Regions from separate parts of the Vibrio sp. T11.5 genome, predicted to be linked through region 1. Evidence: predicted binding sites of a transcription regulator. Region 1 holds the regulator's gene; each other region holds the start of a gene.
The links. Region 1 encodes CRP, which controls carbon source genes, mostly activating them, when cyclic AMP is high. Its sites were predicted from a motif close to TGTGANNNNNNTCACA; they were not measured.
Positions count from the first base shown of each region.

Region 2: ectA (diaminobutyrate acetyltransferase) is a predicted target of CRP. The motif match lies at 5,158-5,173, and genes of this name have one in related genera.
Region 3: OH455_RS04770 (glycogen/starch/alpha-glucan phosphorylase) is a predicted target of CRP. The motif match lies at 2,341-2,356, and genes of this name have one in related genera.
Region 4: udp (uridine phosphorylase) is a predicted target of CRP. The motif match lies at 2,294-2,309, and genes of this name have one in related genera.

Region 1 covers NZ_JAPPTP010000020.1:54,279-62,129, reverse strand. Annotated here, with positions in the region: gene OH455_RS17780 (aminodeoxychorismate/anthranilate synthase component II) at 1-76, shown strand, start outside; gene OH455_RS17775 (aspartate aminotransferase family protein) at 468-1,682, shown strand; gene astA (arginine N-succinyltransferase) at 1,879-2,898, shown strand; gene astD (succinylglutamate-semialdehyde dehydrogenase) at 2,916-4,373, shown strand; gene OH455_RS17760 (DUF1338 domain-containing protein) at 4,553-5,344, shown strand; gene crp (cAMP-activated global transcriptional regulator CRP) at 5,590-6,222, opposite strand; gene OH455_RS17750 (phosphoribulokinase) at 6,465-7,334, opposite strand; gene OH455_RS17745 (YheU family protein) at 7,422-7,634, opposite strand; gene OH455_RS17740 (hydrolase) at 7,674-7,851, opposite strand, start outside.
Region 2 covers NZ_JAPPTP010000001.1:541,129-548,979, forward strand. Annotated here, with positions in the region: gene OH455_RS02490 (hypothetical protein) at 247-393, shown strand; gene OH455_RS02500 (DUF2391 family protein) at 727-1,122, opposite strand; gene OH455_RS02505 (aspartate kinase) at 1,328-2,752, opposite strand; gene OH455_RS02510 (ectoine synthase) at 2,824-3,210, opposite strand; gene ectB (diaminobutyrate--2-oxoglutarate transaminase) at 3,223-4,491, opposite strand; gene ectA (diaminobutyrate acetyltransferase) at 4,503-5,057, opposite strand; gene OH455_RS02525 (substrate-binding periplasmic protein) at 5,608-6,384, shown strand; gene OH455_RS02530 (LysR family transcriptional regulator) at 6,454-7,302, opposite strand; gene OH455_RS02535 (FMN-dependent NADH-azoreductase) at 7,437-7,851, shown strand, end outside.
Region 3 covers NZ_JAPPTP010000003.1:42,422-50,272, forward strand. Annotated here, with positions in the region: gene OH455_RS04770 (glycogen/starch/alpha-glucan phosphorylase) at 1-2,205, opposite strand, end outside; gene malT (HTH-type transcriptional regulator MalT) at 2,762-5,470, shown strand; gene OH455_RS04780 (LysR family transcriptional regulator) at 5,518-6,441, opposite strand; gene OH455_RS04785 (GNAT family N-acetyltransferase) at 6,457-6,948, opposite strand; gene OH455_RS04790 (alkaline phosphatase family protein) at 7,273-7,851, shown strand, end outside.
Region 4 covers NZ_JAPPTP010000017.1:26,713-34,563, forward strand. Annotated here, with positions in the region: gene OH455_RS16295 (DUF3857 domain-containing protein) at 1-331, shown strand, start outside; gene OH455_RS16300 (hypothetical protein) at 534-1,346, shown strand; gene udp (uridine phosphorylase) at 1,430-2,188, opposite strand; gene OH455_RS16310 (zinc/cadmium/mercury/lead-transporting ATPase) at 2,456-4,762, opposite strand; gene OH455_RS16315 (MATE family efflux transporter) at 4,820-6,286, opposite strand; gene OH455_RS16320 (CBS domain-containing protein) at 6,368-6,784, opposite strand; gene nrtS (nitrate/nitrite transporter NrtS) at 6,899-7,096, opposite strand; gene moaE (molybdopterin synthase catalytic subunit MoaE) at 7,273-7,728, opposite strand; gene moaD (molybdopterin synthase sulfur carrier subunit) at 7,728-7,851, opposite strand, start outside.

The DNA of each region.
Region 1 (7,851 bases):
TGCGGTGCAATTTCATCCAGAATCGATCAAAACAGAGCAAGGGCACGAGCTTCTCGCTAACTTTTTGCGTCGTTAATACCCTCTGTTGGCATCAGTAAATTCTGACTGGGATCACTTTTTTTAACATTTCTTTCATATTGTTGCGCGCGGATATTATGTGAAAAACTATTCGTAGGCGTTGCCCTGCCTGACTCTCCGCCCTTGTTATTACTATGCTTAACTACAGCTTATCTTTGTTATAAGAATATATTGCTTCATAAAAGCGGTGGCTTAATGCATAAATACTCAAAGCGAATGCAGAACAGACTTTCAGCAGTGAAGTAAAAAGAATAATTCACTATTGAAATGGTTAATTAAATGTAAATACAATGCCGCAATTGCTTAAATGCAAAACAATATGTGCTTTCGTCAAATGAAAGCAAGGATGCAAAAATTACCTGGCATGCGGTATCGAGAGGGAATGTGCAATGACAGTCGAAAATAAAGTAGAACGCGGTTTGTTTAATGAGGTGATGGTGCCTTGTTATAACCCAATGGAAATGGTTCCGGTCAAGGGTGAAGGTGCTCGTGTTTGGGATCAGGAAGGCAAAGAATATATCGACTTTGCTGGTGGTATCGCCGTGAGCTGTCTGGGTCATTGTCACCCTGCTATGGTTAATGCGCTGACTGAGCAAGGTCAGAAGCTGTGGCACCTGAGCAATGTCATGACAAATGAACCTGCACTTCGCCTTGCGAAGAAGCTAACAGAGGTGAGCTTTGCAGAGAAAGTGTTCTTCGCTAACTCAGGCGCAGAAGCCAACGAAGCGGCGCTGAAATTGGCACGTCGTTACGCTGCGGATAAGTTTGGCCCTGAAAAATCTGAAATCATCGCTTTCAAACAAGGCTTCCACGGTCGTACTTTCTTTACAGTCACGGTAGGCGGCCAGGCGGCTTACTCTGATGGTTTTGGTCCTAAACCTGGTGATGTGACTCACCTGCCATACAACGATATTGAAACGCTACGCGAGCACATCTCTGATCGTACTTGTGCCATCATGATGGAGCCACTTCAAGGTGAAGGCGGTATTATTTCTCCAACAGACGAGTTTGTTCAAACGGTTCGCGAGCTGTGTGACAAACACAATGCGCTGCTTATCTTTGATGAAGTTCAGACGGGTAACGGCCGTACTGGCCACTTCTACGCTTACCAAGGTCTGGGTGTTACACCAGATATTTTAAGCACAGCAAAATCGCTTGGTGGTGGTTTCCCTATCGGTGCGATGCTAACGACCTCTGAACTGTCTGAGCACATGAAAGTGGGGACACATGGTTCAACATACGGTGGTAACCCATTGGCCTGTGCGGTTGCAGAAGCGGTGGTCGACATCGTAAGCGCACCGGATACTCTAGCAGGTGTTGCTGAGCGTGAAGCGCTATTCCGTGATGGTTTAACTGCACTTAATGATAAGTACCACATGTTCTCAGAAGTACGTGGTAAAGGTCTTCTGCTTGGTGCGGCTCTGAATGAAGAGTGGCAAGGCCGTGCGCGTGACGTACTGGTTGCAGCCGGTAAAGAAGGCTTGATGGTGTTAGTGGCAGGCGCGAATGTGGTTCGCTTTACACCTTCATTGGTTATCACCAAAGAAGAAATCGCAGAAGGATTAGCAAGACTAGATAAAGCTCTAGCAACGCTAGCTAAATAAGAAACACCTAGTCTAGTACTCATATCGATATAAACGGTGTCATCCTCAAGAGGAAGGCACGACCGAATTGGGGATCTCCTGCATCGCGTTGAGAGATTCCCAATCACGTTCGTTCCTCACTGTAGGGAATGACGAAGTCAAAGTATAAACGGATAACTAATGAGTACTAGCGTTCACGCATCAGGAGGGATTATCGATGCTGGTTGTTCGCCCTATAGCAATGTCGGACTACGACGCGCTGCACACGTGTGCAGTGGAATCGGGTCATGGATTTACATCTCTTCCGGTTAACGAAGAACTGTTAACCAATCGTATTACTCATTCAGAGTACAGCTTTGCCAAAGATAATGTGACTGAGCCCGGTGACGAAGGTTACTTGATGGTTGGTTTCGACAGTGAGACTGGCGAAGTGGCAGGTTGTACTGGTATTGAAGCGTCTATTGGCTGGGATGTGCCATTTTATTCTTACCACATTAGCACCATAGTGCATTCATCACCGAAACTCGGGGTGAACAATGTGGTGAAGTTGCTGACGTTTGGCAATAACTACACAGGTTGTAGTGAAATTTGTACCTTGTTCCTACGCCCGGATTTCCGCGTTGGGCTCAACGGTCGTCTGATGTCGAAATGTCGTTTCTTGATGATGGCGGAGCATCCGCATCGTTTTTCTGAAACGGTTTTCGCTGAAATGCGTGGTGTCTCGGATGATGAAGGTAACTCACCATTCTGGAAATGGCTGCAAGAGCATTTCTTCTCGATTGACTTCACGATGGCAGACTACCTGACCGGTATCGGTAAGAAAGGTTTTATTGCCGACCTTATGCCTAAGTTGCCGATTTATATCAACCTGCTAAGCAAAGAAGCTCAAGCAGTGATTGGTCAGGTGCATGAAAATACTAAACCTGCACTGCGTCTGCTTGAGAAAGAAGGTTTTACGTGCCGTAACTACGTCGACATCTTTGATGGCGGCCCGTCCGTGGAATGTGATGTGCGTAATATTGAGTCGGTCCGTCACTCTTTCCGCGCCAAAATCACCATTGCTGAGCACACCAGCTCGCAAGATTACCTTATCTCAAACACATCGTTTGAAAACTTCCGTGCTGTAGCAACTAAAGCGGCGTACGACCAAGCTTCTGAATCTGTGATTCTGTCGCCGGATGTGGCTAAAGCACTGGAAGTCAATGAAGGCGAATACGTTCGCATGCTGGCTCAGTAATCGAAAGGAATAGAAACATGACACATTGGATTGCAGGCGAGTGGCTTGCCGGGCAGGGCGAAGCAATGAATTCGACCAGCCCATACAACAATGAAGTGATCTGGCAAGGCGACAGTGCGTCTCCTGCGCAGGTTGAAGCGGCAGTCAGTGCGGCTCGACACGCCTTCTTAAGTTGGAAAAAAATGACTTACGCTGAGCGTGAAGCTATCGTGCTGGCGTTTGCTGAGAAAGTAAAAGAAAACAGCGAACAAATCGCTGAAATCATTGCGAAAGAAACCGGAAAACCTATCTGGGAAACACGTACTGAAGCGGCAGCCATGGCCGGTAAGATTGCGATTTCTATCCGTGCTTATCATGACCGTACCGGTGAAGCGACACGCGAAGCCGCTGGCAACCAGATTGTCCTACGTCATCGTCCTTTGGGTGTGATGGCGGTATTCGGCCCTTACAACTTCCCAGGGCATCTGCCAAACGGTCACATAGTGCCAGCATTACTAGCAGGTAACACGGTTGTATTTAAGCCATCTGAGCAAACGCCATTGACTGGCGAATTCGCAATGAAACTTTGGCAACAGGCGGGTTTACCAGCCGGTGTCATCAACCTTGTTCAGGGCGCGAAGGAAACGGGTGTTGCTCTCGCCGATGCAAAAGGCATTGATGGTGTGTTGTTCACTGGTAGTGCCAATACAGGTCATATCCTGCATCGTCAGTTTGCAGGGAAGCCAGGTAAAATGTTGGCGCTAGAAATGGGTGGCAACAACCCTATGGTGATCTCTGAGAATTATGGCGAGTTGGATGCAACCGTGTATACCATCATTCAGTCTGCTTTCATCAGTGCAGGTCAACGTTGTACTTGTGCCCGCCGTCTCTACGTACCTGTTGGTGAAAAAGGCGATCAACTGGTGACTAAGCTGGTTGAAGCGACAGAGAAGATTCGTGTTGATCAACCTTTCGCTGAGCCTGCACCATTTATGGGCCCTCAAATTTCTAAAGCCGCGGCTGACTTTATTCTTAATGCGCAAACCAACTTACAAAGCCTTGGCGGCGTGAGTTTGCTAGAAGCCAAAGCGGGTGAAGCGGCATTTGTGTCTCCGGGCATTATTGACGTGACGCCAATTGCTGATCTGCCAGATGAAGAGTATTTCGGTCCACTACTGCAAGTGGTGCGTTACCAAGGCTTGGAAAAAGCCGTTGAGCTGGCAAACGATACGCGCTTTGGCTTGTCGGCTGGTCTCGTTTCCACCGACGACAGCGAGTGGGATTATTTTGTTGACCACATCCGCGCTGGTATTGTTAACCGTAATCGTCAGTTAACTGGCGCGAGCGGTGATGCACCATTTGGTGGTCCTGGTGCTTCGGGCAACCTACGACCAAGCGCTTACTACGCAGCAGATTACTGCGCGTACCCAATGGCTTCAATGGAAGGGGGAGAAACACTACTACCCGCGACCTTAAGCCCGGGTGTTGAGTTATAAATATATTTTAAGGGTTTCCCTTACCGCCTCCCTTTTAGGGAGGTTTTTAAACGTCACAGGTTGAAGGCTATCTGATCAGATTTCTGGATAAATTTGGTCAGATAGCCTCCTTTATAAAAAATTCAGTCAACAATAAGTATAACTCCGTTAACGTAGACAAACCCAAACAAGGAGGCGTTATGACGCCACAAGTTTTATTCCAGTCGTTATGGAATGACTATATTCAACGCTTATGTCCCTCTGCTGATAACGTTCACCAGCTGCTTCAGGAAAATGAGCCGCTGATCAATGACCACATCGCCCTGCGTACATTTAACGTAGCGCCTTTAGGTATTGAAACACTGGCCAAACCATTTATCGACGTGGGCTACAAGCCATGCGGTGATTATGAGTTCGAAAGCAAGAAGTTAGTGGCGAAACATTTTGAGCACCCAGATCCAAAACAGCCGAAAGTGTTTATCAGTGAGTTAAAAGTGAACGAGTGTTCTCCAGAGCTTCAGGCCATCGTTGCCAAGCTAGTTGAGCAATTGGACACCGATAAACTCAAAGGTCATGAGTTCTTGTCTGGTGGGCGTCTGTGGGATCTGAGTTTTGCTGATTACCAGTTACTAGCAAAAGAGAGTGAATACGCTTCCTGGCTGGCGGCACACGGCTATGGTGCCAACCACTTTACAGTGAGTGTCAATCAATTAGATGCGTTTGAGGAAGTGAAAGGTGTCAATGATCACCTACGTGAAGCTGGTTTTACGATCAACGAATCAGGCGGTGAAGTAAAAGGCTCACCTGACGTGCTGCTTGAGCAATCCTCCACCATGGCAGATAAAGTGCCAGTGACCTTCACAGAAGGGACTGAGATGATTCCTGGTGGCTTCTATGAGTTTGCTAAGCGCTACCCGATGAGTAACGGTGAACTCTACCCAGGATTTGTTGCAGCCTCTGCTGATAAGATCTTCGAGAGTACTAACGGGTAGGAAAATCTGAGAACGGACTTCGTCCTCGGGAACGCTGCGCTTCGAGATTCGGGCTGCGCCCTGGTGAAACAGTCGTCATTCCATAGACCGACGAAGGAGGGAGTAGGGAATCTTTATAGATTTACCTGCTTGTTTGAAGAGATCCCCAACTCGGTCGTCCCTCCCTCTCGGGGATGACATAAGCAAACAAAAAAGCCACCAATGTCTCCATTGGTGGCTTTTAAATTCTTAGCGGTTAATCGAAATTAACGGGTACCGTAAACAACGATTGTTTTACCGTGGGCAGAAATTAAGTTCTGCTCTTCTAGCATCTTCAAGATACGACCTACGGTTTCACGAGAACAGCCAACAATCTGACCGATTTCCTGACGAGTGATCTTGATCTGCATACCGTCTGGGTGCGTCATTGCATCTGGCTGTTTTGCCAAGTTAAGCAGTGTCTGCGCGATGCGGCCTGTTACATCAAGGAATGCCAAGTCACCGACTTTCTGACTGGTCACTTGCAGGCGGCTTGCCATTTGTGCAGATAGACGCATCAGGATGTCAGGGTTAACTTGGATTAGCTGACGGAATTTCTTGAATGAAATTTCTGCTACTTCACAAGGAGATTTGGCACGAACCCATGCCGTACGCTCTTGGTCTTCTTCGAATAAACCAAGTTCACCGATAAAGTCACCTTGGTTTAGGTAAGAAAGGATCATTTCCTTACCTTCTTCGTCTTTAATAAGTACAGCCACAGAACCTTTGACAATGTAGTAAAGAGTCTCTGCTTTTTCGCCCGCGTGAATAAGCGTGCTTTTTGATGGGTACTTATGAATATGACAGTGTGAAAGGAACCACTCTAATGTTGGATCGGTTTGAGGTTTACCTAGAACCATAATATCTCACTTCCTCTGCAGGGTACGCTTGCTACTTTCCATGTTTTAGCTAAGCCTTGAATCAAGACCTACTAGGATAAGAGCACTTTTCAAATGCTGCAAGCCATCTTTGTTTCGGTTTCAAATAGTATCTTTTTTTGAAATCTATTTCTTGATTTTAATCGGGTACATCTTACGATTTTCTACGCAAAAATGTGCACATGATCACGGTATGAAAAGTAATCGTGTTTAGAACGCGAGTCTTAGCCAATTTTTCCGGTTTCAATTAACTGTTGCAAGATAGGGCGAACAATCAGCTCGACAGCGAAACTCATTTTTCCGCCCGGCACCACGAGCGTGTTGTGACGTGACATAAATGAACCGTCAATCATCGCCAGCAGATATGGGAAGTCGACATTCTTGATACCACGTAGGCGAATGACAACAAAGCTTTCATCTAAGCTTGGGATGCCTTTAGCATTAAGTGGGTTGGAAGTGTCGACGGTCGGAACACGCTGGAAGTTGATGTGAGTTCTTGAGAACTGAGGAGTGATGTAGTTGAGGTAGTCGTCCATCGAACGGACAATTGAATCCATCACCGCTTCACGCGAATGGCCGCGGTCACGGGTGTCTCTGACAAACTTTTGGATCCATTCCAAGTTGACAATGGGTACCATGCCGATCAGAAAATCGACGTGCTGAGCGACATTCACATCGCCATCAACGACGCCACCGTGTAAGCCTTCATAAAACAGCACATCAGAGTTTTCTGGCAGTTCTTGCCACGGCGTAAAGGTCCCCGGCATTTGGTTGTATGGTACGGCTTCATCAAAGGTGTGCAGATAACGACGTACCTGACCTGTCCCTTCGTTACCGTATTTACGGAAAAACTCTGCGAGCGCCGGAAAGTCGTTGGCCTGCGGACCAAAGTAGCTAATGTGACGACCTTGCTCACGGGCTTTACGAATTTCGACATCCATCTCTGGGCGAGTAAAACGGTGAAAGCTATCACCTTCGACCCAAGCGGGCTTGACGTTCATCATGTTGAACATTTTGCGGAACGCTTCAGATGTCGTAGTAGTGCCTGCACCAGAAGAACCGGTGACGGCAATGATTGGATGTTTTGCTGACATGACAAACCTTGTCTGTAAATAACTGTCCCTTGTTGCATGTCACTATAACACGCTTTATTGGAAGGGCACGGTATGATGTGTTTTAAATTAAAACTTTTGCTTGAGTTGAATATCGACGGTTTCGTGAAGCTCGGAAAACACCACAACAGCCTCGCCTGATTCGAGCTGGCTTTTTATTTGCTCGACTTTGTCTGGTAGGGATATTTCCAGTTCACCATAGTCAGTGCCCTCGCGAAGGACGAACTCACGAATCAGGTTGTCTAGTGTGTCTGGGTCAATTTGTTGCCATGGAACGATCATAAATACCTCTGTCTTTTATGCTCGAAAAGTTGAGGGCTATTATCCAGAAACCGCCAGACTTTGGTAGTAGGCTGGTAACGCTTCTTCTAACCAGAACCTAGGTTTGAGTGCGCTGCCAGTTAAGAAACCAACGTGTCCACCTTGTTCGAACAGCCGGTAGTCGATATTGTCAGGGAGGACATACTTAGGGATCACCGCATCGGTCATGAAAGGGTCG
Region 2 (7,851 bases), on a different contig from region 1:
AAAATACCTTAGGAAAAAAAGCTAATTGTACCAAATTAAATATTATCTTTATCGCAATAATACCTCTTGGTCTTCGACCATAAATCAGTTAAATAGTGATAATTTAAAACGTCACATCCTTCCCAGAACAAATACGGCTTGCTTAAACTTTTCGTTTTTTGAGTCCGAAGGTACTGGAAAAATAATGAATTCACAAAATGTAGTCATAGGACATTTTGCTATTTTTTAGGCCTAGGAGGCTATATTTTGAAAAAAACATCGAAACGTGATTTGAAAGCAAAAATTGTCGAAAGTAATGAAAACGGTGAGCGTAAAGAAACCGTTCACGAGATTAGAAAGAAGATCGAGAATATTCTATTAGAGCGTGAGCAGAAAAAACTATGGGATCTATGAAATGAAAATGAAACCAGCGGCTAAGAAATCAATTAAGAAAATTAAATAGAGCAACTTTGAAGAGAAATTTTCTCTTATGGTAGCTGAATACAATAAAGCTAAAGACACTCTTGATGCTATGGTGGAAGGCACTCCCGAGTACACCAAACAGAAAAAAACTGCGATAGGTTGTTTGCAAGCGCTCAACAGTTCATAAATGCCAATTAACCCCTACTCTTTCTATAAACACATCCATATTGCGGTATCTTCCGACATAATCGAGCTATCTCTTTTACCAAGCTTAGTGAGTACTCATTCGCATTAGCTCATAGCTCCAACTGTAAGAAGCATCACTCATTCCTTATCAAAGCTATCAACAACAATCGCTCCCATGGACGCTGGCATAGAGATAATAATGACTCGTTTGAGTGCAACTAGCGGCTCTGAGATAAGAGGAAGTTTATTGATGCAAAACAGAACCAGCATAACCACTAAAGTTGTGATGAGATAGGCAACAACGATACGCAGTACGAAAACAAATTTACGATTGACGATATTACGCTGAAATACACTTTCAAAGGTGTATAAAGCAAGAAAAACCATTGACAACAAGAGCAGCATAAATAGGTTTTGTAACGGCAATGTTTCTCCCATACGCCAAGCTTCTTCTGAAAAAGAAATTGGGACCGCGAGCGCAAATGCCCCAACAAATATCTGACTCGCGTCTTCGAAATTAAAACTGTACTTCACAATAGTCTCTCGGTTTTTTCCGTACTTGAGGACGACAGGTCATGGACGCAGGCCTTTTTAGTAAGTATGAGGTTAAGTTTAGCCTCAATACTAAATGAAAGCTCATTCAGGAACAAAGAGCGGCACTTTAAAGTTAGAAAGACCGCAGATTAGCTCAAACGTTTCATTCGCATTGAACGCAGTGAAAAGAGGGACTGGTTAGCGATCAAACAGCGACACTGCGTACTAGAGTTTGCTGGTCAAAAAACACCTCATGCAACGCGCAAATAGAAGGTTGATACTCATCGTCATCCACAACAAACTGAACATTCACATTTCTTACGGAAGAATGCACGGCGATGGGCGTGATGTTTTTTTCCATAAGCGCCAATACACCTTTTGCAAGCGCTTGGTTGGTATCAAACTGCGACCCTATCGCGGAGAGCAGTGCAACCATTCGACCTTTAATATTGGCGCTGGGAAACCTTTTCTCCGTTTTGTACAGTACCTGATTTAATGCTTCACTGCTGCCAGTGAGATAGTAGGTCATGGAGTTCGCATTCATCTCCTTGCCGACCAGTTTTACTCGCGTATCGGTGATGATTTGCATAAGTTCGTAACTGAGTTTGTCAACGCAACCGACCATGGTTTGGTCGAACAGATGTAGAGCAAACACTTTCTCTTTGCCTGCAATGATTTCTACTCTATCCATGGTTGGACGAAAAGATCCAGAGATCAGTGTCCCCGGATGTTGAGGTTCGAAAGTGTTCTTAATCTGAAGTTCAATACCGCTTTCACGTAGGCCGGCCGCTGCATTAGGGTGAATCGCTTCCATACCTAGATTGGCCAGCTGATCGGCAACGTCATAGTTTGTTTCACCCAGCGGTTTCACTCTGGCAGACCCAACAACACGCGGATCGGCGGAGCTTAAGTGGTACTCTTTATGAATGATGGCCAAGTCCGCTTTGGTGATTGAAGCAATCCGGCTAAACGTCATTTCGCTATAGCCACGGTCATAAGTCGACATAAGCCCTTCTTCACAGGAGGCATAACCCGTAACGATAGGTAACTCTTTACTTAAATCTATGCTGGAAAATGCGTCAACAATGCAATCATCCAGGCTCTTTGGTATCTGTGTATCCCAACCAGACAGATCAACAAGCCTTGCATTGATACCACAGTTTTTGAGCTTCAACGCCGTATTATAAGCACTGTGCACTTCACCAATAGAAGCAAGAAACTCTCTGACCTGTGGAAGGTAGTGGCGAAGTGAGAACTGCCCATATTGGCAAGTTTCCAGTATGTTTGAGATACATACTTTCGCTTCGGAAATTCGTGAGCGGATAAATTTATCTGCACGAAGACGATTCATTGGATCGGCAAAGATATTCTCGTTAACCAGAAGCATTCTGTGCTCTAAATAATCCAGCGCTTGCTTCCAACCTTCTTCTCGTTGAGCCACCAATTGATATACACCTGGCTTACCTGTTTTTTTACACTCTAATAAGGCATCGGTGATCCCACCGTAAGCGGATACCACAAATACCCGGTTGTACGTCTGATCATCGTTATCTTTAATCAAAATATTATCTAGAACAGCATCGAATGCTGTCATAGAAGTACCGCCGATTTTCTCTACGGTATAAGTCATGATAGGTCCTTTTGCTGATAGTATTAAGAGAGTGTTACTAGGCCGTCTCTAGGCCCAGCTTGTGCGAGTTGCTAATCAATCAGTGGGTAAACACCATTCTCGTCATGAGTCTCTTTTCCCGTGATTGGAGGATTAAACACGCACGCCATTACCATTTCTTTACCTTGGTAAGCGCGAAGGTAATGCTCATCATGCTTATCTAAAATGTATAGCGTCCCTGGTTTAATTGGATAGGTCTTGCCCCCTACCACTTCGATTTCACCTTCACCACTCATACAGTAGACCGATTCCAAATGGTTCTGATAATGGATGTGTGTCTCTGTATTTTCAAAAATAGTTGTGATGTGAAATGAAAAGCCCATGTTGTCTTCTTTAAGCAACATGCGGACACTTTCCCAAGTTTCTGACGCGACTCTACGTTGGCTGTCACGGCATTCTTCTAATGTACGAACAATCATTGATTTCCCTAATTACGATGCTTTTTTAAATTGCTGTTGGCGGACGATTTCAACCGCATTTTGGAAGATATCTAAGCCTTGTTTTAACTCAGATTTTGTAATAGTTAGTGGCGCAAAAAATTTGATAACTTCATTATTCGGCCCGGCCGTTTCAATCACTAAGCCATTATCAAAGCATGTTTTTGCTACTTCACTTGCTAAATGCCCATTGCAACACTCTATGCCGATCATCATTCCACGCCCCTTTTGTTTTACGAACAAATCAGGATGGCGAACTAGAGTTGAGGAGATTTGCTCAGCAACTAAGGCAGAGCAATTTGCGATGTGCTGTTCGAATGGTTGGCTATCAGCCCAGTACATTTCGAGTGCTTGAGTGGCCGTCACAAAAGCGTGATTATTACCACGGAAGGTGCCGTTATGTTCACCGGGGCTCCAAATATCTAATTCTGGCTTCATCAGAACAATGGCCATTGGTAGACCATAGCCAGCAATAGATTTTGATAAGGTCACCATATCAGGCTTTATCCCTGAAGGTTCAAAGCTGAAAAAGGTGCCCGTTCGTCCGCATCCTGCTTGGATGTCATCCACAATCAGCAATATGTCATTTTGTTTGCACAGTTTGCTAAGGCGTTGCAACCACGCATCTGAGGCGACATTAAGCCCACCTTCACCTTGTACCGTTTCAACAAGCACAGCAGCAGGTTTGTCCAAGCCAGAAGAGTGGTCGCTGAGCATCGTTTCAAACAATGTGAGGCCATCAATATCAGCATAACCTTCAAAAGGCAGCCGCGTGATGTTGTTTAAGCTAACCCCTGCGCCCTGGCGATGATGCTGATTACCCGTGGCTGCCAATGCTCCAGATGTACAACCATGAAAACCATTGGTAAACGCAACGACTGAACTGCGTCTTTTCACCTTTCTGGCTAACTTTAATGCTGCTTCAACTGCGTTAGTTCCAGTTGGGCCAGTGAACTGAACTTTGTAGTCTAGCCCTCTTGGACTAAGAACATAACTTTGTAAGGCTTTAAGGAACTCCCCTTTTGCACCAGAGTGCATATCGAGCCCGTGGGTAATACCATCAGACTCAATGTATTCGAGCAATGCTTGCTTAAATATTGGGTTGTTATGACCATAATTGAGTGCTCCAGCCCCAGCAAGAAAGTCTAGGTACTTTTTTCCTGACTCGGTTTCGAGCCAGCAACCTTTTGCTTTGGTAAACACAACAGGGAAGCTATTACAGTAAGATCGTACTTGTGATTCTTTCTTGTTAAAAATATCCATGATTAGACCGTTTATCTATCTTCTTGGTTGATTGTATTTAGTGGGATTCGATACAAATACTCTGTATCGTGTTTGCCCTTGAAATGCGTCTTTTGATCGAGAAACGTCGAAACGCTGCCTTGATTACCATTCTTAGCATCAATCTTTTTGAACAGTGCCCAGGATGCCCCGTTATCACGAGTGATCGTCGTTTCAATAGCCTTCACCTCCTGCAAAGCTTCTCTTGAGAGAAGCGCTCTTAGCATCTGGTACGCAAGCCCCTTACCACGATGTTTTGGAGAAACTGCGACTTGCCATACGAAGAGAGTATTTGGTTGTTCCGGTTTGAGATAACCAGAAACAAAACCTGACACTTCATTCTCATGGCGAGCGATCAGGCACGTTTTCCGAAAGTGGGTTGATTGCAGGAAGTTACAATACGAAGAGTTAGTATCAAGTGGTGGACATTTGGCAATGAGGTTAAAGATGTCGTCACCGTCATCCGCGCTAGGCTCACTAAACGAACCAAAATTGTCGGTCCCTTTTCCGATCTCAGGAAACACTACCCAAGGTGCTGAAATGATCATAGGAATGTGCATTTACTTTGTACTCTAAACAAATTCACGTTCATTATCACGCTAGCCATGGTCCAAATGGCAAGAATTGGCGTCATTAAGCCTAATTATTTGTGATGAAAATCACAAAATGTAGCCTATGTGATAATTTGAACACTAATTATTAGAGTTTAAATCAAATTCTCATTGGTAATGATATCACTCAAGATTCCCAGCCTACCTAGGGTTGAATGTTCAAAAGTCATGACACTCAATAAATTCAACTTTTTCATAAACTTAAATCAACCCTGAGTGGCGACTGCGGTAAGTGTTATTATGGAATGGTTAATTATTAGCACTGCATTGACACCAACTTTTAGTTAGAGATCTAATTATATTTAGCTGTGTGAGTCGATACTCAAGTTTTGCTGGCAATCAATTACACTGGATTGGGAAAAGAACCGTGTGATTTAGGGACATGCACCAATGGCTCAATTCCAGCATTTTTCGCTGATTTCCCAACCAATCCAGAGCGCCCTAGTATACTTTCCATAATGGACTCCTTTCATCGAGGTTTTGTGTCATGAGAAAGGTATTTTTACACGTGATTGTTCTCCTTTTTTCTTTCCAAGTGATGGCTTCAGCGACATCATGGAAAGAGTTAATTTGGATAACCGAAGAATACCCACCCTGGACCTATTCTGACAATGGCGTAGCCAGTGGTATATACGTTGAGCTCCTAGAGGCGATTTGGGAAAAAAAGAACGTCGAACGGACTCGACATGAGATACAAGTACTGCCTTGGGCGCGAGGGTTCAAACACTTACAGACGGTTCCTGGTACCGTGCTGTTCTCAATGTCCAGAACACCGGCAAGAGAGCAGTTGGGATTCTTATGGGTTGGCCCTGTGTTGAGTGAAAACCGCATTGCATTAATCGCGAAGAAGGGGCGTTTCGATAGCTTAACCACGATGGAAGCCATTAACGCAACGTTTGATTCTGATACCATTGGCGTCGTCAATAAAGACAGTGGTGAGAACTTTTTCTTAGAAAACGGCGGAGCAGATGTGTTACTGCACAAGGTTCATTCGGGGGAGCAATTAGTCAGAATGCTTCAATATGACCGAGTTGACGCGATTAGTTATGCGATGTTTTCAACTCACCATTACTTAGAAAAACTGGGCGAGTCCTTTTCTGATTACGAAGTTCTGTTATACCTAAGCCCAGTTGGGAATGGAGGCTACTTTGCTTTGCACAAAGATACTGACCCAAGACTGGCTGCAAGCTTTCAGGAAGCGTTTGATCAACTTCAACAAGAAGGATTCATTAAAGATCTGGCAGAAAAGTATGCGCCCAAATAGTTTCCCTCCCCGTTCATTTCGCGTCGTATGATTTAGCACAGGCAGCAAAAGCTTTTGCGATACTGGTAGCTATTCAAGCAACGCTTGTAACCATTCTATGAACTTAAAGTTGTGTCGAGAAAGGCGCTTTTCTTTATTCGCTATGTAGTAACAAAGCTGAGAACGGATAGCTAGGGTGTTCATTTCAGCTAACACACCAGCCTTTAAATAACCTTGAATGAGCGTTCTTGAACAGAATACATAAGCGTTTTCTAGTAAAGCTTGCTGTATACCAAATAACTCTTGATCGAAATATCTCACGTGAATTTGCTTATTCACCAAGCCGTTAAGTTCCAACCATGATTGCAATGGCACGTTGGGTAAGCTGCTGTTTTTCCAATCAGTGGTGTAAATCGTTATTTTCTCTTTTTGGTCAAATTTAGCATCAGTGTTGGTATTGCCAAATAGATTAAACTCTTCGAGTTTGATGATATCCATGCTTGATTGTTGAGCAGTTTCACCTAACCGGATAGGTAAGGTGAAGTTATTAGCATCAATGTTCTCACCACTTGTAATATTTACGTCAATCTCGGGGTATAACGCATAGAACTCTTGAAGAGCGGGGATCAAAACCAAAGCAGCAAATGACGACGTAGTGGTTACATTAATTTTTTTATCTTTTGTGGTAATTTTTTCGATTGCCGTTTCAATAGATTGAAATCCATGACTGGTAGCAACGGCGAGTTCTTTGCCGAGCTCCGTAAGCATCACTTTTCTTGCTTTTCGTATGAATAAGGTAACGTTTAGGCGCTGCTCTAGTTTATTTATATGATGTGACACCGCAGTTGGGGATATGGATAATTCAGCCGCAGCGGCCTTAAAGCTGCCTAGCCTAGCAGCCGACTCAAATGCCTTAAGTGCGGGTAAAGAAACTTGCATGATGGTGACTCATTAAACAATAAAAAGGAAATTTAGATGAATTTTACTCACCTGTAAACGCATTTTACTCGTTTGTGTTTGCCTTCATGAAGTAGAAAAATGGCAGACAGGTTAAACAAGAAAAGGCACCTAAGATGAGTGTTATTCTACATATAGATTCGAGTGTTAGAGCAATTACGAATGTAAACCCACAGCACGACTCCATTTCAAAAAAGATAGCTAAAAGGTTTATAACACAGTTTAAACAGCAAGCTGCGATAGATGAATACATCTACCGTGATGTTGGAATCAATCCTCCTCAGTTTATTACTCAAGATTGGATAGGTGCGGCATTCACACCCGAGCGGAAAAGAGACCATCTACAGCAACAGATCTTGAAACAGTCAGATGAATTTATTGCAGAGGTCGAAAAAGCGAATATCCTCGTCATTTCTTCGCCAATGTACAATTACGGAATGCCCGCGCAGTTAAAGGCTTGGTTTGATCAAATCATACGTATCAACAAAACCTTTGACTTTGATTTGGCGCGCGGCGATCAACCTTTGTTGC
Region 3 (7,851 bases), on a different contig from region 1:
GGTAAACTCTTCACCCAGTAGCAGCTCCAGAGACGCTTTTAGTAGCGGGTCTGCGTGGTAATACTCAAATGGGTTGTAGCCTTGTGCTCGCAGAGCTTCAACACCGTCCACTTCTAGACCAAAGATGTAAATGTTGTCGTCACCGACTTCTTCACGAATTTCTACGTTCGCACCATCCATTGTACCGATAGTTAGTGCACCATTTAGTGCCATCTTCATGTTACCTGTACCTGACGCTTCTTTACCGGCCGTAGAGATTTGCTCTGATACGTCAGCAGCTGGAATGATGATTTCTGCCATGCTAACGCGGTAATCAGGAATGAAGACGACTTTCAGCTTGTTGCCAATACGAGGATCGTTGTTAACCTTCTCAGCAATCTTATTGATTGCATAGATTATCTCTTTCGCTAAGTGGTAACCCGGTGCCGCTTTTGCTGCGAAGAACACAACTCGTGGCGCCATATCGAAATCAGGATCGTTCAGTAGACGATGGTAGAGTGACAGAATGTGTAGCATGTTTAAGTGCTGACGCTTGTACTCGTGCAAACGCTTGATCTGGACATCGAAAATTGCGTTGGTATCAAGTTCGATACCCATGTTTTCAGACACCCAGTCAGCCAGACGCTGTTTGTTCTCTTTCTTCACTGCCATGAATTCTTTCTGGAACTTCACGTCATCCGCAAACTTAGCGATTTGCTCTAGCTGCTCCAGTTTCGCTGGCCATTCTGTACCAATTTTGTCAGAAATCAGTGCAGACAAACCCGGGTTACAGAATTTCAGCCAACGACGTGGCGTGATACCGTTGGTCACGTTGTGCAGGCGAGTTGGATACAGCTCATCAAATTCAGGGAACAAATCACGCTTAACCAGTTCAGAGTGCAGTGCAGCCACACCATTCACCGCGTAAGAGCCGATAACACACAGGTTCGCCATACGCACCATACGGTGGAAGCCTTCTTGAATGATCGACAGTTTCTGCTGTTTTGCAACATCACCCGGCCACTTCTGACGCACTTCCTGTAGGAACAGGTGGTTGATGTGGTAAATAATCTCCATATGACGAGGCAGCAGACGTTGAATCAGAGACTCACTCCACGTTTCCAATGCTTCTGGAAGCAAGGTGTGGTTGGTGTAAGCAAACGTCTTTGAGCTGATATCCCAAGCTTCATCCCAACCGAGACCTTTTTCGTCGATCAGGATACGCATCAATTCAGGAATCGCGATCGTCGGGTGCGTATCGTTGAGCTGGATGGTTTCGTATTTTGGAAGTGACGCCAGTGTGTGGCCAGCTTGTTCGTGACGACGAAGAATGTCACGTACTGATGCAGCCGAGTGGAAGTATTGCTGCATCAAACGCAGCGTTTTACCTTTCTCATGGTTGTCGTTCGGGTAAAGGACTTTGGTGATATTGCCTGCGTCTATCAGCGAGTGCTGAGCTTCGAAGTAATCACCATTGTTAAAACTAGCGAGAGAGAATGGTGCAATCGCCTGACATTCCCAGAGGCGCAGTGGGTAAACGGTATCAGATTCGTAACCCACAATTGGCAGATCCCACGGCATCGCTTTTACAGACATACCCGGAACCCAACGACGCTTCTCTTTGCCGTCCTCACGGTAAACTTCAACGTGACCATAAAAACCAATTTCCTGAGCTAATTCAGGGCGTGCGATTTCCCATGGGTAACCTTCTACACAACGCCATGCGTCCGGCGCTTCCTGCTGGTGACCTTCTTGGAACGATTGCTTAAACAGACCATATTCATAGTGAAGGCCATACCCCACCGTTGGGAATTCTTGTGCCGCTAGTGAATCCATGAAACACGCAGCCAGACGACCCAAACCGCCGTTGCCCAATGATGGGTCACGTTCTTCTTCAAGCAGGTCTGTTAAATTTTGCCCCATCTCTTCCATTGCTGCCGTAACTTGCTCATATAAGCCAAGACTAATTAGGTTGTTGCCCGTCAAGCGGCCAATCAAGAACTCAAGAGATAAGTAGTTAACGCTTTTTGCGTTAAGGATTTTGTCATCCTGCTCAGTTTGCAGCATATCAAATGTTGTCTGCTCAGCCAGAGCTCGGCCCATTGCCAAATACCATGCACGGCTTTCGGCTTTTTCGACCGTCGTAGCGTAAGTCGCGGTCAAATGTTTCTTGACGCTTGCTTGAAATGACGCCTTATCAAAATTTTTCTGTTGCGTAGGTTTCATTAGAGAAATCTCACTTATTGGGTTTAATCCATCTGAGACATATCGTGCATTGACACGACAACCAAAACATCCTCCCAGATACACGGCTTATTAGGAGGAGGATGCAGGGCGTAGAGGGCGTATGACCAGAATCTCAGTGATCTAACTCTCAAATCAAACGAGTCCACACCTTAGCTCTGGTGATAAAGATCACACCATCAACGGGTTTCACCTTAGCGCTGATGTATGAAGGTAAGGTGTTGTGATTCTCAACAAAATAATCAATATGCATATTCGATCACATATTGAGGGGGTTGTTTACGCAACTTTCATTACTTTTGGTGCAGAAGAAGCGATAACCCTTACTTATAGATTCAGCATAAGGTGACAAAAATCACAAATACAGGGCGTAGAGACAGGGAAAATGTGAAATACGCGAAAATCTGGTGGTTGATCAATAACTGTCGCTATTGTTCTCAAGTAACATCCCTGTCATTAGGTCTAACTGACTAAGTTTTCATCCACACACTCTGAATAGAATCTGGATTCAAGAGTGTTTAAGAACAGGGAAAAGAAGATGTGGATTCCTTCGAAATTAACCCGTCCGGGACGTTTACACAACGCAATTGTCCGCCCAAGAGTTCTCGATTTATTACAGCAAGCCCCCTGCTACAAACTGGTACTATTCCGCTCGCCAGCAGGATACGGAAAAACGACAATGGCTTCGCAGTGGCTGTCTGATAAAGCCAATACTGGCTGGTACAGTATTGATGAAAGCGACAACGACTCATTCCGTTTTATCAACTACTTGCTAAAGGCATTGAATAAGGCGACACACAACGCCTGCCCAAATTCTCAGAAGCTGGCAGAAAAGCGCCAGTTTTCGTCACTTCATTCTCTTTTTAGTGAAGTCTTTGCCGAGTTCGCCAATTTCCATCAAGAGTGTTATCTGGTTCTGGATGACTATCATCTTATCTCTAACGATGAAATTCATGAGGCCATCCGTTTTTTCCTCAAACACATGCCTGACAATCTCACGCTGGTTGTCACCAGCCGTGCGACACCGCCGCTTGGTACGGCAAACTTACGGGTCCGCGACCTGATGATAGAGATTAGCGACGAATTGCTGGCATTCGATACCGAAGAAACCACCCGATTCTTTAACCAACGAATCGCTGATGGGATTGATGATATCACTGCTGACAACTTGAGAAACTACGTAGAAGGCTGGCCCTCTGCACTACAGTTGATCGCACTTCAAGCTCAGCATCAACATAAAACACTGGCACAATCTGCCGAGTCGTTCTCACAGTTTAACCACGCTCATCTATGGGATTATCTGGTGGAAGAGGTGTTTGACCTATTGGATGCAGAAACACGCCTGTTTCTACTGCAATGCTCTGTCCTTGATCACTTCAATGATGTGTTAGTATCAGCTCTGACAAAGCGTGATGATGCCCTAAGTATGATTGAGTCACTCAATCGCTATGGTCTGTTTATCCACCCGCTTGAAGGTGAGCAGAACTGGTACCGCTTCCACAATCTATTTGCTGAGTTTTTATCCCATGAGCGCTCAGCACGTATTCCTCAGCAAGAGCAAGAACTGCATCAAACCGCTGCAAAGGCATGGTTAAACTTATCTTCTCCGCATCAAGCACTTCGGCATGCGCAAAAAGCCGGGAACCACCAGCTTACTGCGGACATCTTGAGTCAATCTGGTTGGAAAATGTTCAATGGTGGCGAATTGCAGACGGTAGAGAAAGCGATCAACACCCTCGCCCCTGAACAGCTCTACAGCGAGCCGAAATTGTGCATGCTTCAAGCATGGTTAGCGCAAAGTCAGCACAGATACAACGATGTTGGCGATCTACTGTCCAAGGCGGATGAGCAAATGGAGGCGCTCAATGTAACACTGAGCACCAAAGAGCAAGGCGAGTTTAACGCCTTACGCGCTCAGGTAGCCATAAACCAAAACGAGCCAGAGAAGGCACTCGAACTGGCTGAGTTGTCACTCGGGCAACTTGATAGTACAGTTTACCGAAGCCGCATCGTGGCTACGTCTGTTGTTGGTGAAGTAAACCATGTACTGGGTCATTTGAGCCGTGCATTACCTATGATGCAGCAGACCGAGAAGCTAGCGAGGCAGTATCAAGTTTACCATCAGGCGTTGTGGGCAATGCTGCAGCAAAGCGAAATTCTGATTGCCCAAGGCTATGTTCAAGCAGCCTTTGAAGTACAGGAAAATGCCTTCAAGCTCATCGAAGAACAGCAGTTGCAGCAAGTGCCAATGCATGAGTTTTTGCTACGTATTCGTGCACAGATTTTCTGGTGCTGGAATCGTCTCGATGAAGCCGAAGAGTGCGCGTACAAAGGGCTTGATGTACTGGGTAATCACAGCCCAAGTAAGCACCTACATAGCTACTCTATGCTCGCGCGTATCGCTATTGGCCGTGGTGAGCTGGACAAAGCCAACAAGTTCATTGAGCAAATTGTTCACCTACAGAAGCAGTCTACCTACCATGTTGACTGGACGGCTAACGCTTCTTTGTCTTTGATTCTGTTCTGGCAGGCACGAGGCGATATGGAAGCGATTCAACATTGGCTGGAAACAACACCTCGCCCAGAAAAAGCGTGTAACCACTTTACCCAGCTTCAATGGCGGAATATCTCACGTGCACAGATCAACCTAGGCATGTTTGAAGAGGCAGCTCAAACGCTGAAATTCCTGCAAGAACAAACCAATCTCAACAGCCTAGTCACAGACAATAATCGCAACCTAATCGTCGAAGCCGTATTGGCAACGGCACAGCAAGATGAACAGCGTGCTAAATTATTGCTCAAACAAGCCTTAGAACTGACGAATCAGACCGGTATTTTGGGTAACTTCTTGGTAGAAGGTGGCAAGATCGGCCATGTTCTAGAAAAGCTAGTCAACAAAAATGAGTTGGCTGATCTTGAACGACACCGTGCTCAACAGCTGCTCAAGGATATATCGACGACTCAGCGCAGCCGCTCTGTGCATTTTGATGAGGAGTTTGTTGAGAAGCTAGTAAACCATCCAAACATTCCAGAGTTGGTCCGCACCAGTCCTCTCACTCAGAGAGAATGGCAAGTACTCGGATTGATCTATTCTGGCTTCAGTAACGAGCAAATTGCTCAGGAATTGGACGTGGCAGGCACCACCATCAAAACCCATATCCGTAACCTATATCAGAAGCTCAATATCGCAAACCGAAAAGAGGCGATAAAAACTGCTGAAAACCTATTACAATTAATGGGTTATTGATACTAGGAAATCACTCACAGCAAAAAGCCCTGACTATCAGGGCTTTTTTACATCTGCTCCGCACCCATCGCGTGCATCAGTTTCAAATGCCGCTGTAATGCCGCAAAACTCTGCTCTCGAAACCATCGATGGGCAGGATCTTTTTGATGTCGACTGTGCCACAGCAGATAGTAACTATGCTTAGGCAAGTCGAAAGGCAATGGTTTCACAACATAATCAAATCGATTGGCGAAGTAGCCCGCCAAATGCAAAGGGGCGGTAACCAGTGCAGCACTCTGACAGACTAATTCCATTGCCGCAGTGAACGATGGCACTCTGGCAATCACCTTACGCTGAACCTTGCGCTGTTCGAACTGCTCGCCCACATACTGACGCATCTCTCGCATACCATGCACCATCACATGGCAAGCACTAAAATAATCATCCAGTTCAAGGCTAGCGTCAGCCAATGAATGATTACCAGACATCAGCACTACATATTGGTCTTCAAGCAGTTTTTTGCCGTAGATATTCTCAGGAAAGTAGTCGAGTGTGGTCGCCAGTACATCAATCAGGCTGTCACCGAGAACGCTGACATGCTGATCTTGCCACAGCTCTCCATTTACCCCTACGTTTGGGGCCAATCTAAGCAGTTCAGAAGACACCAGAGGCACACTCGATTCAGACAAAAATGCCGTGTAGGCTAGTCTGAACTCTCGTTGACAAGCGTGAGGCAAAAATGCTTCCACCGCATAAAGCTCATCTAATGACTCAATCAACTCAGGCAGTTGAGCGAGTAACTGCTGGCCTTTGGCACTGACCACAAACTGTTTGCCTTCACGAATCAAAATCGGGTCATCAAAGGCTGTTCTTATCTGGCTCAAGGTTCTGCTCATCGCTGACTGAGTGACGTTGAGCTGCAGTGCAGCCTCGGTCAAACTACGAGTTTGGAGCAGTACCAACAATGGACGCAGCAGTTTGTAGTTATTCATATCACCTTCTTAGTATCACAAAGACTTAAGCATCCATACATCACAGCCGTTGTGCACGGTGCCTTCTAACGGCGCAGTGAGGTGCTCGAAACCTAAACTCTCATAGAGTCGCACCGCCGCAGACATATTGGACAAAGTGTCTAAATAACAGCGTCCAAAACCTTGTTGCTTAGCAAACTCTAAACAGGCCAACGACAGAGTTTTGCCCAAGCCAAGCCCTCTACTCTCTTTGAGTAAAAACAGCTTCTTCAGTTCACACGTTTGCTCATCTTGCCCAAAAGGCGCAACGCCACATCCCCCAACCACCTTGTCATCTAAGAGCGCAACTAAGTACAAGCTCCGGTTCTGTTCATGATAATGCTGACTCATATTGTCGACTTCAGCATCAGACGGCCCAAACCCTTCACCTACAGCACCATACTCTTTGCCGACCTGCTTGATTATCTGGCAGATATTTGTGTCATGTTCCGCAGCGATAGGCACTATACGAAGGTTTTCTTGGCTCATAGTCATCTCTCCTAAATATCATCTTGGACAGCGATTAGAGTAGAACCAATCAAAGATGAATTAAAATCACTTTAAATCATATTTACTATGATAAAAAGTGATTATAGAGGACAATTTCCCCTATCAAAATCTTTAGGGTTTACATTGTAAATTCATCTGAAGTAGGCGATGACTGACAAGAAACAAATACCTAACAGCCACGACAACTGGAACCAAGTCACATTATGACGCTATCAAATACAGGCTTTGGTCAGCCTGTTATTGCACTCTCCCATAAGCCTGCCAGAATGAAAATCATCAGCATAATGAGAGAGATAACAAACAATGGCTTGGTTGAGAAAACGGCTTCTTCCTGCGGCAATGATGGCAGCACTTACTCCTATGAGCTCGGCTTACGCCGATATCGGTGATACCCCAGTGATCGGTGGGCTGTTTAATTCAACAGAAGTGCTGAAAAATCAAATCACCTCGTCATTGTCCTACTCGACGCGCTTTACTCGCGATATGACCCTGTTTACCATTGGCGGCCTAACTTTAGAGACCTACCTACTGACATTACCACTTGATGCAAGTACGAAAAGCCGGGTCATGACACAACTTGCCGATCCGACTTATTCCATTCCTCTCGGCTATTTTCTTTATCAGTTCTACGATCGCTACACAGGAATAAGCAGTGACGATGAATTTAAAGCCTACCTGCAAACAGTGTATGACAAACAAGCTCTGAAAGGCTTTGAGCATTCGCTCTTTGCACTAGAAGAGAAGGTGAAAAAAGAGCCTAAACAGCACGCCAAAGATCAGGCTCACCAGGAAGGTATCCAAATTAATGGTCAGTTTATGGCGGCCATGGTGACCGTATATGATGCTTTGGTTCAGATTGGCGAATGGCAAGATATGGACCGC
Region 4 (7,851 bases), on a different contig from region 1:
GTTAGCGTATGAACTCAGTTCGATGAAACTTGAAAATGAGTGGCATAGCGAAACTTTTTCAGGCATTAGTGTATCCAGTAAATATACGTTTGATCTAACTAACAGCCCATGGCTTATAAAGTACCTACCTTCAACAGTAACATTTCAACACAAGTACGGTAGTATGATACGCACTGTAGAAATGAAGTCAGACAATAAGCTCAACGTAACCACTCAGGTGAAGATACGTGCTCAAACGGTTCCAGGGGAAGAGATTGAATCGTTTAACAACTTTATCCAGATACTAAAAGACCATTCTCAGATTCAGTTTACGGCTTTTAGCAAAGCTTAGTTCTTATCAAGCTCGTTCTCGAAGCCCCGCTTTTATAGCGGGGCTTTTTTGTGTCCTATTTCACACTTTTGGTGAATTCGTGCACCTTCTGAGAGCATAACTGCACACCTAAAAACAATAAGTAATTGAAATATAATAGATAAAATTCTGGCATCAAAGCTGCTCCTAGCATTGAGAGGTATCAAGCAACAAGGAGTCAGTCATGTTTGTACTCATTTCTCTCGTTATATCCATTGGCATTTTGCTGGCGATGTTTCACTTTTCAAAACACCGTCAAACGACACTACAGAGAAAATTCGACATTCTCGTATTACTTAGGCAAGTTTTGCTGCTGAGTCGACAGCACAGATCGTTCACTCATCAAGCACTGTCCCTTCAACATCAATCTCAGAGCTTTCCTGAGTTAGAACGAATCTATGACCAAATGATGGAAAAATCGGGTGAGCTTATCGCTGTGGCACAGTTTGAAAACAAACCTATGTATCGAATACTGCAGCTCAAACTGAAAGGACTGCATAAAGAATGGTCACAACGTTCTGTTGCGCGCAATCAAGTCATTCATGGGCATGCCATCCGTCATTGTATGTTCATGATGGATGAGGTGGCTATTGCATGGCTGATTGAATCCGGAAGAGAAGAATTGAGTGACGAATACCATCTAAACTGGCAACAAGTGTTAGATAGTATGGAAGTGCTTACTCAGTTACGCGTATGCATTCAAGAAGCACACTACCCGGAGGGAATGCTAAGAGTTAAATACTATTGTGAGAAGTCGAGACGAAAACTTAATCAACTCTCCTTAATTTGTCCAATGTCGATTGCCTCACCGCTAAGCTCAAAGTCCATGCATACTTTGTCCGAAATAGGTGCTTCTGATGATATGGCGCTTTCAGTGGAAGAGCTCTACCAACTGACGACAGATATCTCCCTGATTATTTCTCAGGTGTATGACCAAATGTTGTCGAACATGACAGAAAGTTTGTATTTACCTCTCCCTAAAGTGGCTTTTAGTTAGCCGAACATCCCGTTACAGGTGTATTGCGAGATAAAAAAAGCCCTGCTCAAAGAGCAGGGCTTTAGAAAGGGAAAAGTTTGCTATTAAAGCATCTTGCGTGCAGCTTCAACCACAACTTTGATTGAACGCGCTTCTGTCTCTTTCAGCGTTGAATGGTCTGGGATCTCTTTCTGAGTACGGTTGATGATAACACCCGCAACACAGCCCGCTTTCAAGCCTGAGCTTGCACACATGGTAAGTAGCGTCGCAGACTCCATTTCAAAGTTCAGCACGCCCATATCTTGCCATTCTTTCATCGAGCCTTGGAAACGCTTCACGACGCGACCTGAGAATGTATCGTAGCGTTCCTGACCAGGGTAGAAAGTATCACTAGATGCAGTAACACCCATGTGTACATTTGCACCAGACTCTTCAACAGCGGCTTTCATCGCTGTCGCCACTTCAAAATCAGCCACTGCTGGGAATTCCATCGGAGCAAAGTGAAGACTAGCGCCATCTAGGCGTACAGAACCTGTTGAAACAATCATGTCACCAACGTTAACGTGTGGCTGAATTGCACCCGTTGTTCCTACTCGTAGGAAAGTACGTACACCTAGTTGCGCCAACTCTTCGACAGCGATCGAAGTAGAAGGACCACCAATACCAGTAGAACAAACAACAACCGGCTTACCATCTAACTCAGCACGGTAAAGTGTGTATTCACGGTGGCTCGCCAAAAATACCGGATTCTCCATTTCTTCTGCGATCTTTTGAACGCGTGCAGGGTCACCTGGGATGATCGCCAACGTGGCACCAGCAAGATCAGCTTCAGTAACGCCTAAGTGAAATACGGCTTGAGACATAGGGGGCTCCTTAGTTTGACGAAACTTGATTCAACACACGAACCTGTTCGTTCTATAAATTTCATTGGGTACTGGAATACTTTATCTGACTCACGCCCACCAAAGAGTGATAAAACTCACATTGATGAGCGCAAACAGTATTAACATTACACATAAAATCGTTTGGCATCACACTTTTATACAAATAGGCTACTCATGTTGCATAAAAAACAGCCTCTATACCATGGATACAGAGGCTGAGAGTTTAGTCAGGCATGTAGTGACTCGCTATTCCTGATGGGACTTAAATTTCAATAGTCGAAGTGCATTCAAGGTCACAATCGCAGTTGCCCCACTATCCGCTAATACCGCCACCCAGAGACCAGTAATCCCCAATAAACTCGTGACTAAGAAGACACCTTTCAAACCCAGAGCCAAGAATATATTCTGACGAATATTGTTCAGTGTCGCCCGCGACAGCTCTATCATACCTGCTAACTCCATCAAACGATTGTGAGTAATTGCAGCATCCGCGGTTTCAAGAGCCACATCTGTTCCGCCCCCCATAGCGATACCGATACTTGATGCCTTCATCGCAGGTGCATCATTGATACCGTCACCGACCATAGCAACGTTTGCATTAGCGGAAAGCGCCTCAACATAGGTGACTTTGTCCTGAGGCAGGAGGCTGGCTTTGAAATCAATGTCGATCATTGAACTGATCGCTTGCGCGCTGCGAGGGTTATCACCTGTTAGCATAATCGAATTGATACCTAAACCTTTCAGCGCTTTCACCGCTTTGGCGGAATCTTCTCTTAAAGTATCTTGCCAAGCAATCAAGCCCAGTACTGTGTCTTCGTTTTGGACAGCAACTACCACTGTCTTACCTTGCTCTTCCATCTGCTGAATAAGAGACTCGATGTCACTGCTCAACTCAAACCCAAGCTTACTTGGTGCAATCGCTTGATACACAACTCCATTCACTACACCTCGAACACCACTACCAATCAACGCCTGTTTGTCCGAAGCCTCTGGTAAGTTAATGCCCGTTGATTTTGCTTTGTTCACCAGCGAGACTGCCAGAGGATGGCTTGAACCCACCTCAATAGCCGCGATACTTTCGAGCACTTCCGACTCTCGAACCTCACCCAAGGTGATGATGTCGGTCACTTCTGGTTTGCCTTTAGTCAAAGTACCCGTCTTATCGAAGGCGATGGTTTCGATCTTTCCGAGCTGTTCTAGCGCCGCTCCGCCTTTAATTAGAGCCCCACGTTTTGCTGCTGCAGCCAGCCCCGATGTAATCGCTGCTGGTGTGGAGATCACCAGAGCACAAGGGCATGCAATCAATAGCAACGCCAGACCACGGTAGACCCAAGTCTCCCAAGGCTGAGCAAAGAACATTGGCGGTACAATGATCACAAACAGTGACACTAGCATCATGAGTGGTGTGTACCAGCGGCTAAATTTATCTAAGAAACGTTCCAGAGGTGCTTTGCGTGACTCCGCTTCTTCAATTAAATGAAGAATACGATCAATGGCGTTCTCTCCTTGTTTGGAGGTAATCGTAAAACGTACAACCTTATCGACCACAACAGCCCCAGCCATCACAGATTCATTTTGATAGCGCTCGACTGGAATCGCCTCACCGGTGAGTGCACTTTCATCGAAACTGGCGACATCACCGATCAATTTACCATCTGCAGGCAATCTTGCTCCGGGCGAGACCTCGATGATATCGCCAGGTTGCAGCTCACTAGCAGAGACTTCAACACGTTGGTCGTCAATAATTTTGGTCGCAGTTTCCGGCACCAATTCCATCAAAGCTTGCACGCCGCTGCGGGCACGAGAAGCTGCAAAAGCCTCTAACTGCTCACCAATCAAGAACAGCAGTAACACCATGGCCGCTTCAACGGTCTCCCCCAGATAAAGAGCACCAAGTGCTGCCACACTCATCAGAGTTTCAATGGCAAAGGGTGTACCTGATTTGGCTAATACAATCGCTTTCTTACCGATGGGATACAGGCCAGCCAAACACGTCAGGATAAACATCCATTCGCTGACTAGAGGAAGAGCCGGTTTGAGCACTGCCGCAACCGCCATCGCCGATGCAATAGCAATAATCTGGGCGTTTTGCTTGAAGATATGTTTCCAACCAGAAGTCGTTTTTTGATTAGAAGAAGAGTTGGGACTGGCAAAGCTAAAGCCAGTATCAAGAATAGTTTGTTCAACCAGTTGCGCCACACCAGAGTGGTCTACTTTTACAACCAATTTTTCTGTCGCAAACAGAACTTTTGCTTCAACAACACCATCAACTTTGTTAACGGCAGTTTCAATTTTTCGCGCGCAGGATGGGCAGTCCATACCACCGATTTTCCAGCTTTGTGTCATTCGAGGGTTTTGTGACAGACCGGAGTCACTTTCCTCATCGGCTGGATCAGTGCCACTGCCACAGCGGTCTGAGCTACAGCAGTCCGAATCTGACGTTTCAACGCCTGCCATCTTAATGGTCGAAAATTTTGGACTGGCACAAGAGTGAGTATTTGATGGGTTAACCGCTACTTTGTCTGAACGACATGCTTGATGTTTAGTGCACATAAACTTATCTCCATTGAATGTACACCTTAATCATAAACCTTGGAGTCAGCTCCAAGGTCAACTATTTTTTATGTCTTGAGGAGAAATTTTTTTCTGTCTCGCCACTTCATCAATCAAGACAGCGTCATGAGTACAAAACGGTTGCGAATTAATACTGGTGATCGAGGGGTCCTCCTCCACTAGCTCTGCAGTCCCACCTTTGATTAAGTCGGCTAAATGCATGCGCAATGCCAAGGTGGCTAGGATGCCGAACACAATCGAACCAAGCGCTTGACCATACAGCACGCCCAATGCCCCGAACCAATTCGATCCTAAATAGACAAACGGTAACGTCCCTAACGTCGCTTTACCTAAGTTTAGCGCTGTAGAATAGAGCGGTTTACCGAGATTGTTAAATGAGGTGTTGGCCACAAATTGAGCGCCATTGAAAATAAAGCTTGCGGCCACATAAGTACAAAAGGCAGAGACAATAACCGCCGCATCTCCTATTAAACTGAACCCAGAAATCACTAAAGGTTGTGCGAAGTAGAGAATGAGACAAACCAAAATCGTGTAAGTGGTCGTAACAATCAGCGAGTTGTTTAACGTATCTCGTACCCGGTCAATCCGCTCCGCTCCGAAGTTTTGACCTATGATAGGCCCGACCGCACCCGACAAAGCAAAAATCACAGCAAAGCACACTGGGATCAAGCGTCCGATTACCGCATAACCTGCAACAAAGTCTTCGCCGTATTGTGCAATCGATGTAGTAACAATCGCGTTACCAATCGGAGTAGCGATATTAGTAATCACGGCCGGAATTGCAATCGTCAGAATAGCTTTAAGGTTGTTGCTCCACGCAGATAGCGAAAGTGGTGCCACCAACCGATGAATACGAATTAAAGGGGTGATGGAGAAAAACAGTACGGTAAAACGAGCAAAAACAGTGGCAATAGCCGCACCTTCCACATTCCAGCCAAAACCAAAAATGAAAATCGGATCGAGAATGGCGTTTGCAATACCGCCAGCCAAGGTCGCCCACATTGAACGTTTCGCATCTCCCGCGGCTCTTAAGCCCGCGCCCGCGGACATAGCAATCGCTATTACTGGCCCACTCGGAATAAGAATCCTCAAATAAGCTTCTGCACGCTCTGCTACGTACCCTTTTGCACCAATCGCGTGCAGCAATTCAGGAATGTAGAGAAACATAACCACGCTGACCACACTGCTGATAACAAAAGCCGTGGCAATAATACTGCTACTCAATCGCCTTGCATGATCACGCTGTTTAGCCCCTATCGCTTTAGAGACTAATGCCCCCATAGCGATCGAGGTACCAATAGAAATAGAGGTGGAGAAAAACACCAATGTACCAGCAAAACCGACCGCAGCAGCTAATTCAACTTGCCCTAACATGCTGATAAACAACATATCCAGTAAGTCGACAACAAACAGGGCCATTAAACCCACAGAGCCTGCCCCTGACATCACTAGTATGTGGCGCATGGTTGAGCCTTCAACAAATTTAGCGCTCTGATCCTGCATGCTTCTCCTAAGGATTTTGCTGATATCAATAACAACAAGAGGCGCATCGTTGCGCCTCTTTCTAAAATTTATAACACACCACTATACTGGATGTTTAAAGCAATCGTCGAGATTCTTCGCCACCGCTCTGAGTACATCACGACGTGTAATAATGCCGACGAGTTTGCCGTTATCAATCACCGGATACACTTTCGGTTTACCCACTTGCATCATATCTGCCAGCTCAATAATTGAGGTATCGGGTCCAACCGAAATAACATCAGGATGCATGCAGTCCGACACAATGTGAGTATCCTGACAGTAGTAACTGACCTTAACCAGTTTATCTAGCAAGTCATGCCCTGAAAGAAAACCAATCACTTGTTCTTTTTCATTAATAACCGGTCCACCGAGATAACTCGACTTCATCACTTTTTCCAGCGCAGCACTTAGTGACATTTCAGGTTTAAACGTCACGGCTTGCAGTGTCATGTAATCTCTTACTTTCAATGATTCCATTTGTATCTCCTTAAAGAGCAAGTCACCCTTGCCATATTGTAATTGTTGTCTAATTTCTTGATTTTACTAAATTGAAAACAACAATTTTTCCAATAGACGTTACCTATCACAGAACTAGTCGCCGGGACAGTTGGACTGCGCATCACGTGTGGCCAGCCAACTACTGAACAGTGAGACACAAAACGGGACACAATAGGTCAAAGATGCTTTGGCCCAGTTGACAGAGCCTTCCCCAAGAATCGCATCATACTGGTTGATGAAATTGAGTAACGTGCCGACTACGGCCGCAATGATCAGCGCTCTTTTGGTCATTTGTGCATTCATATGAGCAAGCCTTATGTTTGTATCAATACTTGGTGACCTAACTAAACTATAGTTAGAAGATTTAAAGCAGTTAAAGATTCCCCCTCGCCCAACATGCCAGCGCGACACCAAACATATAGATTGATCAAATACAAAACAGGCCCATCATCAAGAGGGCCTGTTTTTTATGATTTCCAACGCTCAGCAGCTTTCGTATCTGACTCTCGGGATTCAACCCAGCGAGTTTCTTCTGTTGTGCGTTCTTTTTTCCAAAACGGTGCTTGGGTCTTGAGATAATCCATGATGAATTCGCAGGCTTCAAACGCCGCACCTCGGTGAGCACTTGAAACACCAACGAAAACTATCTGATCGCCAATATCTAAATCACCGACACGATGAATGACACGAACATCAAACAAAGGCCAGCGCTGCTCAGCTTTCTGGCAAATTTCGTCGAGTGCTTTTTCTGTCATCCCCGGATAATGCTCCAGAGATAGCCCAGTGACCTTGTCGCCAAGGTTCATGTCTCGTACTTTGCCAACAAATGTAACGACGGCGCCAGAGGTTGTGCCCTGTGCGAGAGCTTCGTACTCAGTGCCAACAGAAAAATCTTCGAACTGAACAGACACACGTTCCATGATTAACCTCCTGTCACAGGAGGGAAAAAAGCCACTTCATCACCATCACTCAAAGGGTGCCCAAGAGACACAATAGACTGATTCACTGCTGCCAGTAGTTTGCCCGGTTCCAAAGCTAAGTCCCAT